One region of the Bradyrhizobium sp. CB1717 genome, then DNA from elsewhere that is predicted to be linked to it. Evidence: predicted binding sites of a transcription regulator. Region 1 holds the regulator's gene; each other region holds the start of a gene.
The links. The regulator LexA, encoded in region 1, represses DNA repair genes until DNA is damaged. The targets are predictions, from matches to a motif close to TGTTCNNNNTGTGTTCNG.
Positions count from the first base shown of each region.

Region 2: the regulator LexA is predicted to act here: its motif matches at 2,175-2,192, upstream of rmuC (DNA recombination protein RmuC).
Region 3: the regulator LexA is predicted to act here: its motif matches at 2,199-2,216, upstream of QA649_RS34280 (DUF3072 domain-containing protein).

Region 1 is NZ_CP121666.1:4,726,298-4,730,504, reverse strand. Features, by position in the region: gene QA649_RS22540 (hypothetical protein) at 1-195, shown strand; gene glp (gephyrin-like molybdotransferase Glp) at 425-1,636, shown strand; gene lexA (transcriptional repressor LexA) at 1,813-2,514, shown strand; gene QA649_RS22525 (hypothetical protein) at 2,801-3,004, shown strand; gene QA649_RS22520 (hypothetical protein) at 3,199-3,630, shown strand; gene QA649_RS22515 (GAF domain-containing protein) at 3,853-4,207, shown strand, end outside.
Region 2 is NZ_CP121666.1:1,173,534-1,177,740, forward strand. Features, by position in the region: gene QA649_RS05555 (MFS transporter) at 1-765, opposite strand, end outside; gene rmuC (DNA recombination protein RmuC) at 944-2,143, opposite strand; gene def (peptide deformylase) at 2,315-2,842, shown strand; gene fmt (methionyl-tRNA formyltransferase) at 2,964-3,887, shown strand; gene truA (tRNA pseudouridine(38-40) synthase TruA) at 4,026-4,207, shown strand, end outside.
Region 3 is NZ_CP121666.1:7,320,514-7,324,720, forward strand. Features, by position in the region: gene QA649_RS34250 (HWE histidine kinase domain-containing protein) at 1-651, shown strand, start outside; gene QA649_RS34255 (hypothetical protein) at 648-869, opposite strand; gene QA649_RS34260 (hypothetical protein) at 1,009-1,278, shown strand; gene QA649_RS34265 (hypothetical protein) at 1,373-1,600, shown strand; gene QA649_RS34270 (hypothetical protein) at 1,688-1,897, opposite strand; gene QA649_RS34275 (hypothetical protein) at 1,916-2,137, opposite strand; gene QA649_RS34280 (DUF3072 domain-containing protein) at 2,253-2,447, shown strand; gene QA649_RS34285 (DUF6496 domain-containing protein) at 2,535-2,801, shown strand; gene QA649_RS34290 (hypothetical protein) at 2,814-3,176, opposite strand; gene QA649_RS34295 (Do family serine endopeptidase) at 3,421-4,207, opposite strand, start outside.

The sequences.
Region 1 (4,207 bases):
GTGCTGGGCAAATCCTACCTCACCAAGCAAGCCTCTCTCCTGCTCGAGTTCGCAAGAACCACCTCGGACTCCGACCTATCCGCCAAGTTGATCAGCAAGGCCGCCGACCTGAAATCCCAGGCCGACCCGCTGCCCGACAAGGACCAGGGCCCCAAAGCGCCGGACGTCAGTCCGGACGAGCCGGCAGGGAGTTGACCGATGCTGGCCGTGGCGCTCGTTCTTCTCGTGCTTGCCATGGCCGTCCTCGTGCCGGTCTGCCTCGCCTTCCGGATCATGCCGCGGCGGATTTGAGGTCTCTCTTCACCACAGAGCGGATGATGCAGGTTGAATGATCCTGCGTCTCGCCTGTTTTGCCTCTGCGCCCGCACTCGGCTAAAACTCTGGCCGCCGATTTGCCGAACGTGCTCAGCAGGAGTTTTCACCCGTGGCCTTGATGCCGGTATCCGATGCGCTTGCCGCAGTGCTTGCCGGCGCGGAGCCGCTGCCTGAGGAGACGGTCTCCCTCGCCCAAGCCTTTCACCGCGTGCTCGCGCGCGACATCGCGGCGCGGCGGACGCAGCCGCCGGAGGCGATGTCGGCAATGGATGGCTATGCCGTGCGCGCGGCCGATGCGGCGACGATCGATTCCCAACTGACGGTGATCGGCGAGGTCGCGGCGGGGCGGCCGTTTGCCGGGTTGGTCGGCGCCGGCGAAGCGGTCCGCATATTCACTGGCGGCGTCGTTCCCGCCGGCGCGGATGCGATCGTGATCCAGGAGGATACGGCCGCGGACGGCAAGCGCATCACGATCAAGGAAGCAGCGATTCCCGGACGGCACATCCGGCGCGCCGGGATCGACTTTGCCGAGGGCGACGTGCTGCTGCGCAAGGGAACCCGGCTCACCGAGCGCGATCTCGCACTCGCCGCCGGGATGAATCATCCGCATTTGCCCGTGCAACGCCGTCCGAAGGTCGCGATCCTTGCCACCGGCGACGAGCTGGTGATGCCCGGCGCAACGCCCGGCCCCGGCCAGATCGTCTACTCCAACGGCTACGCCCTCCACGCACTCGCCCGCCAGGAGGGCGCCGATACCGTCGATCTCGGGGTTGCCGCCGATACGCTGGAGGCCACCACCGCCGGGATCCGCCGGGCCCGCGAGAGCGGCGCCGACATCCTGATCACGACCGGCGGCGCCTCGGTCGGCGACCACGATCTGGTCCAGCAGGCGCTCAAGGCCGAGGGCATCGCGATGTCGTTCTGGAAGATCGCGATGCGGCCGGGCAAGCCGATGATGCACGGCCGGCTCGACGCGATGCGCGTCATCGGCCTGCCCGGCAATCCCGTGTCATCCTACGTCTGCGCTTTCCTGTTCATGGTGCCGTTGATTCGCGCGCTGTCGGGCCGCACCGTGATTCATCATCGCCGCGAGCGCGCCGTGCTCGGCCGCGACCTCAATGCCAACGACCAGCGCGAGGATTATCTTCGCACGCGCCTGGAGCGGCGCGACGACGGCACGCTGATCGCCCTTCCGGTCAATCATCAGGATTCCTCGCTGCTTGCGAATCTCGCTGCAGCACAGGCACTTCTCGTGCGCGCGCCGTTCGCGCCCAAGGCCGAAGCCGGCACGCAATGCGAGGTGCTGCTGCTGCCCGTATGAACGCTATCACCACACGCGTTCCGCGAACTTTGTCGCGTTCACGGTAAATTAAGCAGTTGCGGAACATGTATCGAACATATAGTGTCCGTTCATGATTTGTTTCGAGCATGCAGCGGCTTATCGCTGAACTGAGCGTCTCGGAATCGAACGACATCAACCGGGGGATTTTGGTCGAGATGTTAACGCGCAAACAATACGAGCTCCTGCGGTTCATCAGCGAGCGACTGAAGGAAAGCGGCGTGCCGCCATCCTTCGACGAGATGAAGGACGCGCTCGATCTGCGCTCGAAATCGGGCATCCATCGCCTGATCACCGCGCTCGAGGAGCGCGGCTTCATCCGCCGCCTGCCCAACCGCGCCCGCGCGATCGAGGTCATCAAGCTGCCCGAGCTCCAGGCGGCTGCCGGCAACCGCCGCGGTTTCACGCCGAGCGTCATCGAAGGCAATCTCGGCAAGGTGCGCACGACCTCCAGCCCGCCGGCTGACGAGGGTGAGCGTCCCGTCGCCGTGCCCGTCATGGGCCGCATCGCGGCCGGCACGCCGATCGAGGCGCTGCAGACCCGCAGCCACACCATCAGCGTACCGCCCGACATGCTCGGCTCCGGCGAGCACTACGCGCTCGAGGTGCGCGGCGATTCGATGGTGGAAGCCGGTATCCTCGACGGCGACATGGCGCTGATCCAGCGCAACGAGAGCGCCGACACCGGTGACATCGTGGTGGCGCTGATCGACGACGAGGAAGCAACGCTGAAGCGCTTCCGCCGCCGCGGCGCATCGATCGCGCTCGAGCCCGCCAACGCCGCCTACGAGGTCCGCATCCTGCCGCCCAACCGGGTGAAGATTCAGGGCAAGCTGATCGGCCTGTACCGGAAGTACTGAAGCATGATCCGGAAAAGTGCACAGCGGTTTTCCGAAAAGATCATGCTCAAACAATAACCTAAAGCGCGATGACGATTCATCCCAATCTCATCGCGCTTTAGGTGCATCCTGCGGCGCCAGTTGGCGACCGCGCCTGAACGATTGGAGCGGACAATTGTCCGCTCCGGCTGGATAGTCTTTCTGGTTCTGCACAGATTATCCGGCCACTTCCCCCGCGCTAGATCCTCGGCACGCCGCGCAAAGCACGCATCGCTTTACGGGCCTTTGAGAAACCGAGGAGACAACCATGCGCGAGATCGTCTTGAGCACTGTCACGATGGCGCTGATCGTAACCTCAGTATCACCGGCTGTCGCCGCACGATCGCATCATGTCCGCAAGACGACGCCAGCGACGACGCGCGAGCAATTCCGCAGCGCACGCGACGCCGTTGCACTGCCGTCGCAACCGGCCTGGCCGTATTCGGGCTGGTCGGCACCTGCTGGCCGTTGACGAAGAAGCACGCCGAATGCACGGGACCGGGCTTTGTTCCTCGTGCATCTGAAAAAGATATTGTGATGGCGGCGTGCGGATCCAAGCCGCAGATTTGCCCACAACCAAGCAGACCGTTGTATGCTTCCACTCTGATAGAGGCGTGCGCCTCGACAAGAGGCGCGGGTCGCTATCTTCGAATGAGGAGCACCCCGATGTGTGACTACAGCCTGCACGCCGTCGCGACGCGTCCTGCCGAAGTCGGCGAGACGATCGTCACGACAACCTTCCGCGGCACTTCCACACGCGGCTTCGCCTCCGAAGCCGACATGTCCGTCGCGGTATGCCTGCTGCCGGGAACGGAGCTCGCCTTCGCCGACAACGTCCGTTACGACAATCGCTGGATCTGGACGCGCACCATCAACTCGCGCGTCGGCAAGTTCGGCAAGATCGACCCGCACATTCCAGATCGCCATCACGATGCGATCGAATTTCCCGACGGCAAATACGTGCTGGTGACTCAGCTCGTCGAAGGCCAGCGCGCAACCGTGCTGCAATTGCCGGTGACCCAGCCACTCGGCGAGCGCGAGCACAAGCCGCAGACCATCGCCGACAGGCCGACGATCACACGCCTGCCGATCGGCTGATCGTAGCTGCCCCGGCTCGCGGGTCGGGCCATGATTGAAATCGCCATCGCCGGCCGTGGCCGGCGACGTGGTGTGGTTTGCATCTTCGAAAATACCTTCGCCAGGTCACCGCCGCTCTTCTCCGTCGCACGAAGTTTGCGCTGCCCTGCCTGAATTTTGAACGTCCGTTCCGCGGGCAAATGGCCGATGCTGCCAAAAGGCTTGAGGCGGCGGACACGTTCGATGAAAACCTTCATTCGCGTCGTTGAACTCTGGGTGCCCGACCGGACGCGCATGCGGCTGGAATTCGGCGGCGGCCTCTACGGCGAAGGGCTGTCCGCGTTCAAGGCCGCAAGTGAAGAGCTGCGCTTCGGTCGGGATGAGGGGCTTCCGGGCAGGGCCTGGGCTTCCGGCCATCCCGTCATCCTCACCAAATTCGCCAACTCCTATTTCAAACGGACCGACCAGGCCCTCGCCGCGGGCCTGACTTGCGGCGTGGCCGTGCCGGTATTTTCAGGCGAATTCCTGCAAGCCGTGATGGTCCTGTTTTGCGGCGATGACGACGCGCATGTCGGCGCGATCGAGCTCTGGCACAATG
Region 2 (4,207 bases), 3.6 Mb from region 1:
CTCCGAGAAGGCGCCGATCGCCGCATGCAGCACGCGCGTGAACGCAGTCTCTTCTTGCGTCACGGCCTCGGCCCGCACTGATTGTTCGGGCTCGGTCGCGACCAGCGCCGTGATCGTCCCGATCAGCACCATCGCCGCCATCACCACATAGCCCCACATCCACGCCGATGGTCGCGGGATGCCGGTGCCCTCGAAACCCGAGACGATGAACAGTGCGCCCGCGGTCGAGACCAGCATGCCGATGCGATAAGCGGCGACGTAGGCCGCCATGCCGGCGGCCTGCTCGCTCTCGGGCAGGCTCTCGACGCGGAAGGCATCGACCACGATGTCCTGCGTCGACGACGTCGTCGCCACCAGCAGCGCGCCGAGCGCAACGTAGAACGGCGAGCGTGCCGGATCGGTCATCGCCAGCAGCACGATCGAGACGATCAGCAGCAATTGCGAGAACACCAGCCAGCCGCGCCGCCGCCCGAAGGCGCGGGTGAACAACGGCACATGCAGCGCATCCACCAGCGGCGCCCAGAGGAACTTCAGCGTGTAGGGCGTGCCGACCAGCGCGAACAGCCCGATGGTCTTGAGATCGACCCCTGCCTCGCGCATCCACACCAGCAGCGTCGAGCCCGACAGCGCCAGCGGCAGGCCGGAGGAGAAACCGAGGAACAGCACGATCAGCACCCGCGGTTGCAGGTACACGGCAAGGCTCTCGCGCCAGGAGGGCGCAGGGGCGGCAGTCGCGGCGGAGGAGGTCACGTCGGGAGCGGTCATGGGGTGGTGTTAGCAGATTCTGGGCCTGATGCCTCGTCTCCCTCTCCCCGTTCTTACGGGGAGAGGGCGGGGTGAGGGGCCTCTCTCCGCGCATGAGGTCGAGGAGAGACCTGTACCCCCTCACCCGGATCGCAAGAGCGATCCGACCTCTCCCCGCAAGCGGAGAGAGGTAAGCAATTCACTCCCCCGCCTGAAGCTTCCTTGGAAACAGTTCCGGCGCACCCGTCGTCACCAGCCGTGGCCCTTCCGGCGCGTCGGTCTTGCTGAAATCGAGCTCCTCGATTCTCCCCGCGCGCTTCTCGATCTTGTCGGCGGAGATCAGGATCTGGCGGACGTCCTCGTTCGCGTCGGAAAAATGCTTCTGCAGTTTGACCACGCGGTCGCGCAGGCGGCCGAGATCGTCGCCGAGCTTGATCACCTCGGTCTGGATCTGGTCGGCGGCATCGCGCATGCGCGCGTCCTTCATGATCTGCTGCATCACCTGGATCGCCAGCATCAAGAGCGAGGGCGACACCAGCACGACGCGGGCGCGATAGGCCTTCTGGATCACGTCGTCGAAGCCGTCATGAATCTCCGCGTAGACGGATTCCGACGGCACGAACATCAGCGCCATCTCCTGGGTCTCGCCGGTGACGAGGTATTTTTCGGCGATGTCGCTGACGTGCTTCATCACGTCGCCGCGCAGCCGCTGCGTGGCCACGCGCCGCTCCTCGTCGGTGCGGGCGTCGTGCAGTGCCGTCATCGCCTCCAGCGGGAATTTGGCATCGATGCAGAGCGGGCGCTGGTCGGGGAGGAACACGACGCAGTCCGGCCTTTTTCCGGTCGAGAGCGTGAACTGAAACTCGTAGGAGCCTTTGGGGAGGCCGTCCTGGACGATCGCCTCCATCCGCGCCTGGCCGAAGGCGCCGCGCGACTGCTTGTTGGCGAGCACATCGCGCAGGGTCGTCACCTGCGTGGTGAGGTCGGTGAGGTTCTTGTGCGCGTTGTCGATGATGCCGAGCCGCTCGTGCAGGGCGCGCAGGCTCTCCATGGTGTTGCGGGTGGAATGTTCCATGGACTGGCCGACGCGATGGGTCACCGAATCCAGCCGCTCGTTGACCGCCCGTGCCATCTCGGCCTGCCGGCCGGCCAGCGCCTGGGTCATGGCGTCGACCCGGCCCGAGGCCTCGCTCTGGGCGCGAAGCACCTGGGCGAGGCGTTCCTCGAGCTCGTCGGCCCGGATCGCGTGTGCCATGGCGAGTTCCGCGCCGCGCCGCCCGGAGCGCGCGATCACGATTGCAATCACAACCAGCAGGATGAGGACGAGCGCACCGAAGCCGATCAGCGCGTCGATGGTGCGCACCGGCCAGTCGCCGAGCATGAAAATGATCTCGTTCATGCCAGCCCTTCTAACCGATTCGCTGCCCGGCGCGAACGAAGAGGGAACGTCATCGGTTAATGGTCCCTGAATTTTTATGGTTAACAAAACCTGAAGTTTTATGGTTAGCGGAGGGTTAACGGGGTTCCTCACCGCATTGACCGCATCCGGCGCGGGGCTTAAATCGCGGCCATGGCCCTACGAGAAATCATCATCCTGCCCGACAAGCAGCTGCGCCTGGTCTCCAAGCCGATCGAGAAGGTCACTTCGGAGATCCGCAAGCTTGCCGACGACATGTTCGAGACCATGTACGACGCGCCCGGCATCGGCCTGGCGGCGATCCAGGTCGCGCAACCCTTGCGCCTGATCACCATGGATCTCGCCAAGCGCGACGAGAACGGCGAGACCAAGCACGAGCCGCGCGTCTTCATCAATCCGGAGATACTGGCTTCCTCCGAAGACCTGTCGGTCTACGAGGAGGGCTGCCTGTCGATTCCCGAATATTACGAGGAGGTCGAGCGTCCCGCGAAGGTGCGCGTGCGCTTCACCGATCTCGACGGCAAGGTCCACGAAGAGGACGCCGAGGGCCTCTACGCCACCTGCATCCAGCACGAGATCGACCATCTCAACGGGGTGCTGTTCGTCGACTATCTGTCGAAGCTCAAGCGCGACCGCGTGATGAAGAAGTTCGAGAAAGCCGCCAAGCGCGCGGGCGAGTAGGTCTCTCGGTCGTTCCGGGGCGATGCAAGGCATCGAACCCGGAACCTCGAGATTCCGGGTTCGGCTCTTCGAGCCGCCCCGGAATGACTGTTGGTGAATTGCGTCCTTCGCAGGTTTTCTGATGCCCCTCCGCCTCATCTTCATGGGCACGCCCGATTTCTCCGTGCCGACGCTGCTCGAGCTGGTCGCGCATGGCCATGAGATCGCGGCCGTCTACACCCGCGCGCCGAAGCCGGGCGGCCGGCGCGGCCTGCAATTGCAGCCGACTCCGGTGGAGGAAGCCGCGCGAAAACTCGGCATTCCCGTGCTGACGCCGAAGACGCTGAAGACGCCGGAAGCGCTCGAGGAGTTTCGTGCGTTCGATGCCGACGCGGCCGTGGTCGTCGCCTACGGCATGATCCTGCCGCAGACGATCCTCGATGCACCGAAGCTCGGCTGCTACAATCTGCACGCTTCGCTGCTGCCGCGCTGGCGGGGCGCCGCGCCCATCAACCGCGCGATCATGGCCGGCGATGCCGAGAGCGGCGTGATGGTGATGAAGATGGATGTTGGCCTCGACACGGGCGACGTCGCCATGGCCGAGCGCCTTCCAATCACGGACACCATGACCGCGCTCGACCTGCACGACCGCCTGTCCCGGCTCGGTGCCGACCTGATGGTGCGGGCGATGGCCGCGCTCGAGCGCGGCGGGCTTCAGCTCAAGAAGCAGAGCGAGGACGGGGTTACTTACGCCGCCAAGATCGACAAGGCCGAGGCCCGGATCGACTGGAGCAGGCCTGCGCGCGCGGTGCTGCGCCACATCCACGGCCTGTCGCCATTTCCCGGCGCCTGGGCCGAGCTCGAGAATGCGCGGGTCAAGATCCTGCGCTGCGAGCTGGCGAAAGGATCGGGCGAACCCGGCGAGGTGCTCGACGACCAGCTCACCATCGCCTGCGGCGACGGCGCGATCCGCATCATCGAGCTGCAACGGGAGGGCAAGGGCCGGATGCAGGCCGCGGACTTCGTGCGCGGCGTTCCGCTGAAGGCCGGCGCGAAATTCATCTGACACTGTCATACCCCGCGCAGGCGGGGTATCCAGTACGCCGAGGCTTCTCGGCTGAATAGAGATGCCTCGGAGTATTGGATCGCCCGGTCCAGAGTGCAATTGCACACAAGGCCGGGCGATGACACCACCCGGATTGAGATGCCCCGCTACAAGCTCACCATCGAATATGACGGCGCGCCGTTCTTCGGCTGGCAGGTGCAGGACACGCTGCCCTCGGTGCAGGGCGCGCTCGAGACTGCGGTGAAGGCGATGACCGGCGCGGATTTGCGGGTGCATGGCGCCGGCCGCACCGATGCCGGCGTGCATGCGCGCGGCCAGGT
Region 3 (4,207 bases), 2.6 Mb from region 1:
CGTGCCGAGGAGCGGCAGAACCTGCTGGCGCGGGAAGTCGATCATCGCGCCAAGAATGCGCTGGCACTGGCGCAATCGATCGTGCGCCTTACCCGTGCCGACGAGGTCAAGGCCTACGTCAACGCCGTCGAGGGACGCATCAATGCGCTGGCGCGCGTGCACACGATCCTGTCGCTGTCGAGCTGGCAGGGCGCCGAGCTTTCCAAGCTGATCGAAGAGGAGCTTGCACCCTATTCGCTCGGCGACCAGATCCGATTGGCCGGTCCCGAGGTTCAGCTGGTCCCTGCGACGGCACAGACGCTGGCGCTGGCGCTGCACGAGCTTTTCACCAACTCCGCCAAGTACGGCGCGCTCTCGACGCGATCGGGCCGGCTCTTGATCGGCTGGCAGGTCGAGGAAGACCACCTTACGCTGACCTGGGAGGAATCCGGCGGCCCGCTGGTGAGGACACCGAAGTCTCGCGGTTTCGGTACGCGGAGCCTGCTTGCGAGCGTCGAATCACAGCTCGGTGGACGGGCACAATTCGATTGGCGGGCCGAGGGCCTGTTGTGCCGCCTGGACGTGCCGCTGACCCGCAAAACCCCTGCTTCGGTAGCGCAGGGCAAGTTCGACGCCGACACCTCCCCCGAGCTGCAGCGCGCGTCGGGTTAACCGGACGCGGCGATTTTCGTGCGCAGGATCGACCGAGGTTCGTCGGCGACGCGTCCTTCGAGCCAGGCTTCCGTTTGCGCGAGATCGCGCAGCGCCATCGCATAGCGGCGGGCGGCGCTTCGATCGGCACCGCGCGGCAAATTGCGCGCCTTGCGCAACATGTCCGCGGCCGCATTCCGATAGGCCAGCGAGCGATAGAGATAGACGACCTTACCCATGTCGAGTGTCCCATGTTGATGGCCTTCATCCTCGCAAGCCCCGCATGAACGCCGGATGAAGCGGCGGATGACAATTCCTTCATGCGAGTGGAACCGGCGATCATCGCGCGCGTTGCATGTGCAATCGAGGGTTGGTTCCATGCGTGCGAACAAGACACCCAAGAAGCCACCGAGCCTGCTCTCTCCCACTGGCATCATCAAGCTCGTGACGCATGCGATGATGGGCGCAGCTCTCGGGCTCGCATTCGGTCTCGCGCTCACTCTGTCCAATCCGGCGGTCGCCAATCTGCTCAATCACGGCGGGAGCCAAGCGATTCTGGTCTTCGCCCTCACATTGGTGACGACGTTCGCAATTGGTGCGACGCTCACGGGCGTCGTGTTCATCATCGACGAGGACAAGGAATTTTGAAGCCGCGCGAAACATGCGGGGTTCTTTGTCGGGAACTCCTGTGACGAACAGCAGTTGGCTGCCTGCGTCAATTTAACCCAGGGAGTTCCCGCGCATGAAGACGACCAAGCTCGCTCTCGCCGTGATGTTGGCAACCGGCCTTGCCGCCGCTCCGTTTGCCGTGCAGGCCAAGTCGCACAAGGCGAAACATGGATCCTCGATGTCATCATCGCAGACCACGGGCGCCAACACGAAAACCAAAAGTCCCGATCCCTCCGGTCAGGGCGGCTCTGGCCCCGGCTCCGATCAGGGCGGCACGATGACCAAGGGCACCACCAAGTAAGGCGCGCTGCTCATCGAAGGTCCCGCAATCGCGGGGCCTTCTCGCTTTGGCATTCGATACGATCCCTCTGACGTCACATTGCGCGCGCTACTCGCGTTGCGTATCGGCGATGCTCCGTCCGCCGCTCGCAGAATTCATCTTCACGAGATGGTCGAGCTGCGCCCGCTTGCGCGCAATCAGGAGCTGGGCCGCGGCGTCGTCGAGCCCCTCCCGCTGCAATTGCCGGATCGCGGAGCCCAGTTCGAGAATCTCGGCGCGCAGTCTCAGGATCCGGTACGTGTCCGGGTCTTCCTCCATGACGCGCTCCCAAAGCTCTCAGCGGCGCGCGATCATCCGCGCGGGATCTGCGGCTTTCTTCAGCGGACGAAGCCGGACACGATCGCGGACATCCGGCAGGACATCGCCACCGCCAGCAGCTCTCCATTCGCCGATCAACAGGTTGATTTTCCGGCGCAGGTCCATCTGCGCCAGGGCCTTTTCCGTGCAGTCGCGACCCCGGTCGACGAGGTCGCGCACGGAGGCCTCGACGTTGGCCATCTCCAACCTCAAGGCGCTGATTTTACGTCGAATTTCATTAATTCTGTTGTCCATGGCTTGTTAGAACAAAATAAGAACATATAGTCAAGTCGCGATTTCAGAATGGAGAGCGGAGATGCAGGTTCAGGGTAAATACGACGCCAAGGCGTTTCTCATGGAGCAAATGACCCGGGCGCAGGGGTTGAGGTTGAAGCGGCTGAGCGAAGAGACGTATCAGCCTGCGCAATATGCGCGAGATCTGTCCTTCGCCGAAGCCGCGCGGCGCATCCAGGTGCTCGAAGCGGAGATCGAGCTCGCAAACTCCTTCTAGCCTGCGTCATTCATCGGGAGCGTTGCTGACGCGCTTTCGGAACCATGCCTGTCTCGAGCGGTTTTCCCCGGCCAAGGGAGAATACGCATGGCACGCAAGGCAAAGAAACGACGTTACTCACGCAGCTCCGGCAGCGATGTCGAAAGCGAAATGCGCCGCTACAAGAAGGGCACCGCGAAGAGCGGACGCGGTGGTCGCGGCGGACGCGTGAAGAGTCGTAAGCAGGCGGTCGCGATTGGACTCTCGAAGGCCCGCAAGAAGGGCAAGAAGGTCCCAAAGAAAGCGTCCAAGCGGAAGACGTCCAAGAAGAAGACGACCAGGAAATCGTCGAAGCGCAAATCCAGCAAGCGGTGAGGCTGACGCCCGTCAGATCATGCTGCCCGGCATGAAGCACCGGATCGAAATCCCGAACGCCGTCTTCACCGGCCAGACCATGGTGCGCCCCGCCCGGTTCGGTTCGGTGATGACGGCTTCATCCGGCACATCCACCCATTGACCGTCGAGACGCACGCGATAATGCCCGTCGTGCGATTCCCAATCGGGATCCGAGACGGCAAATCCATCGGCATCCGAGCAGCACGGGCCGAGATGGCTGCGCAGACTGTCGAACCAGGGCTTGAGCGGTGAATCCGCGTAGCGGCCGTCATCGCGCCCGAGGGCGCTTCCGGCCGACAGCACGAGCGGCGCCACGAGCAGCGCACGTCTCAGCGAGAGCTTCAATCGATCCATGTCGGCACCGATCAAATGCGAACACCGGCCGGTTCCACAAAACAGCCGGACGTTCGGAACTCCACCCCCTGCAGGTAATATGGACTCCAAAGTCTGACGAGCGAACGCGGCTTTTTCGGACGAATCCGTCACCAATGCTGCCGTTAACGAGAATGTTATCGTCGACCTGCGGGTATCTTTCACGCCAGCACGAAAAAAGGCGGCCCGCGGGCCGCCTTTTGAATTGCCGTTCAAAACGAGAGGCTTACGCGAGCGGCACGGCGACGAACCGGGTCGCCTCCGCGCCCTTCACCTGAAGCAGCACGCTGTTCTTGCCGGACGATTTTGCCTGCGCCAATTCAGCGCGGACGTCACCGACATTGGCGACCGGCTTGCCGCCGACATTGAGGATGACGTCGCCGGTCTGGATGCCGCGCTGCGCTGCCGGCCCTTGCGGATCGACCTCGGTGACGACGACGCCCTTCTGGCCGGCGCCCTGCACCTCGCCGGCCGGCGCGAGGCTGAGCCCGAGGCGCGGCGTGCCCTTGTCCGGCTGCACCTTGCTCTCATCGGCTTTACCGTTCGCCTGCCGCTCGTTCGGCAACTCGCCGAGTGCGAGCGTCACCGTCTTGCTTCCGCCCTTGTGGAAGACATCGAGCTTCACGGACGTGCCCGGTGCCAGCGTCGCGATGGTGCGGGCAAGATCGCGGGAGTCCTTGATCGCGGTGCCATTGACGGCGGTGATGACGTCGCCCGCCTCGATCCCGGCCTTGGCCGCCGGGCTGCCGTCCTGCGGATTGTCGACGATCGCACCGCGTGCCTCCTTCAGGCCGAGACTGTCGGCGATGTCGGCGGTCACCGGCTGCACCTGCACGCCGAGCCAGCCGCGCGTCACCGCACCCTTGTCCTTCAGCTGCGCGACGACGAGCTTTGCGGTCGTCGCCGGGATGTCGAAGCCGATACCGACCGAGCCGCCCGACGGCGAGAAGATCGCGGTGTTCACGCCGATCACGTTGCCGTTCATGTCGAAGGCCGGCCCGCCGGAATTGCCC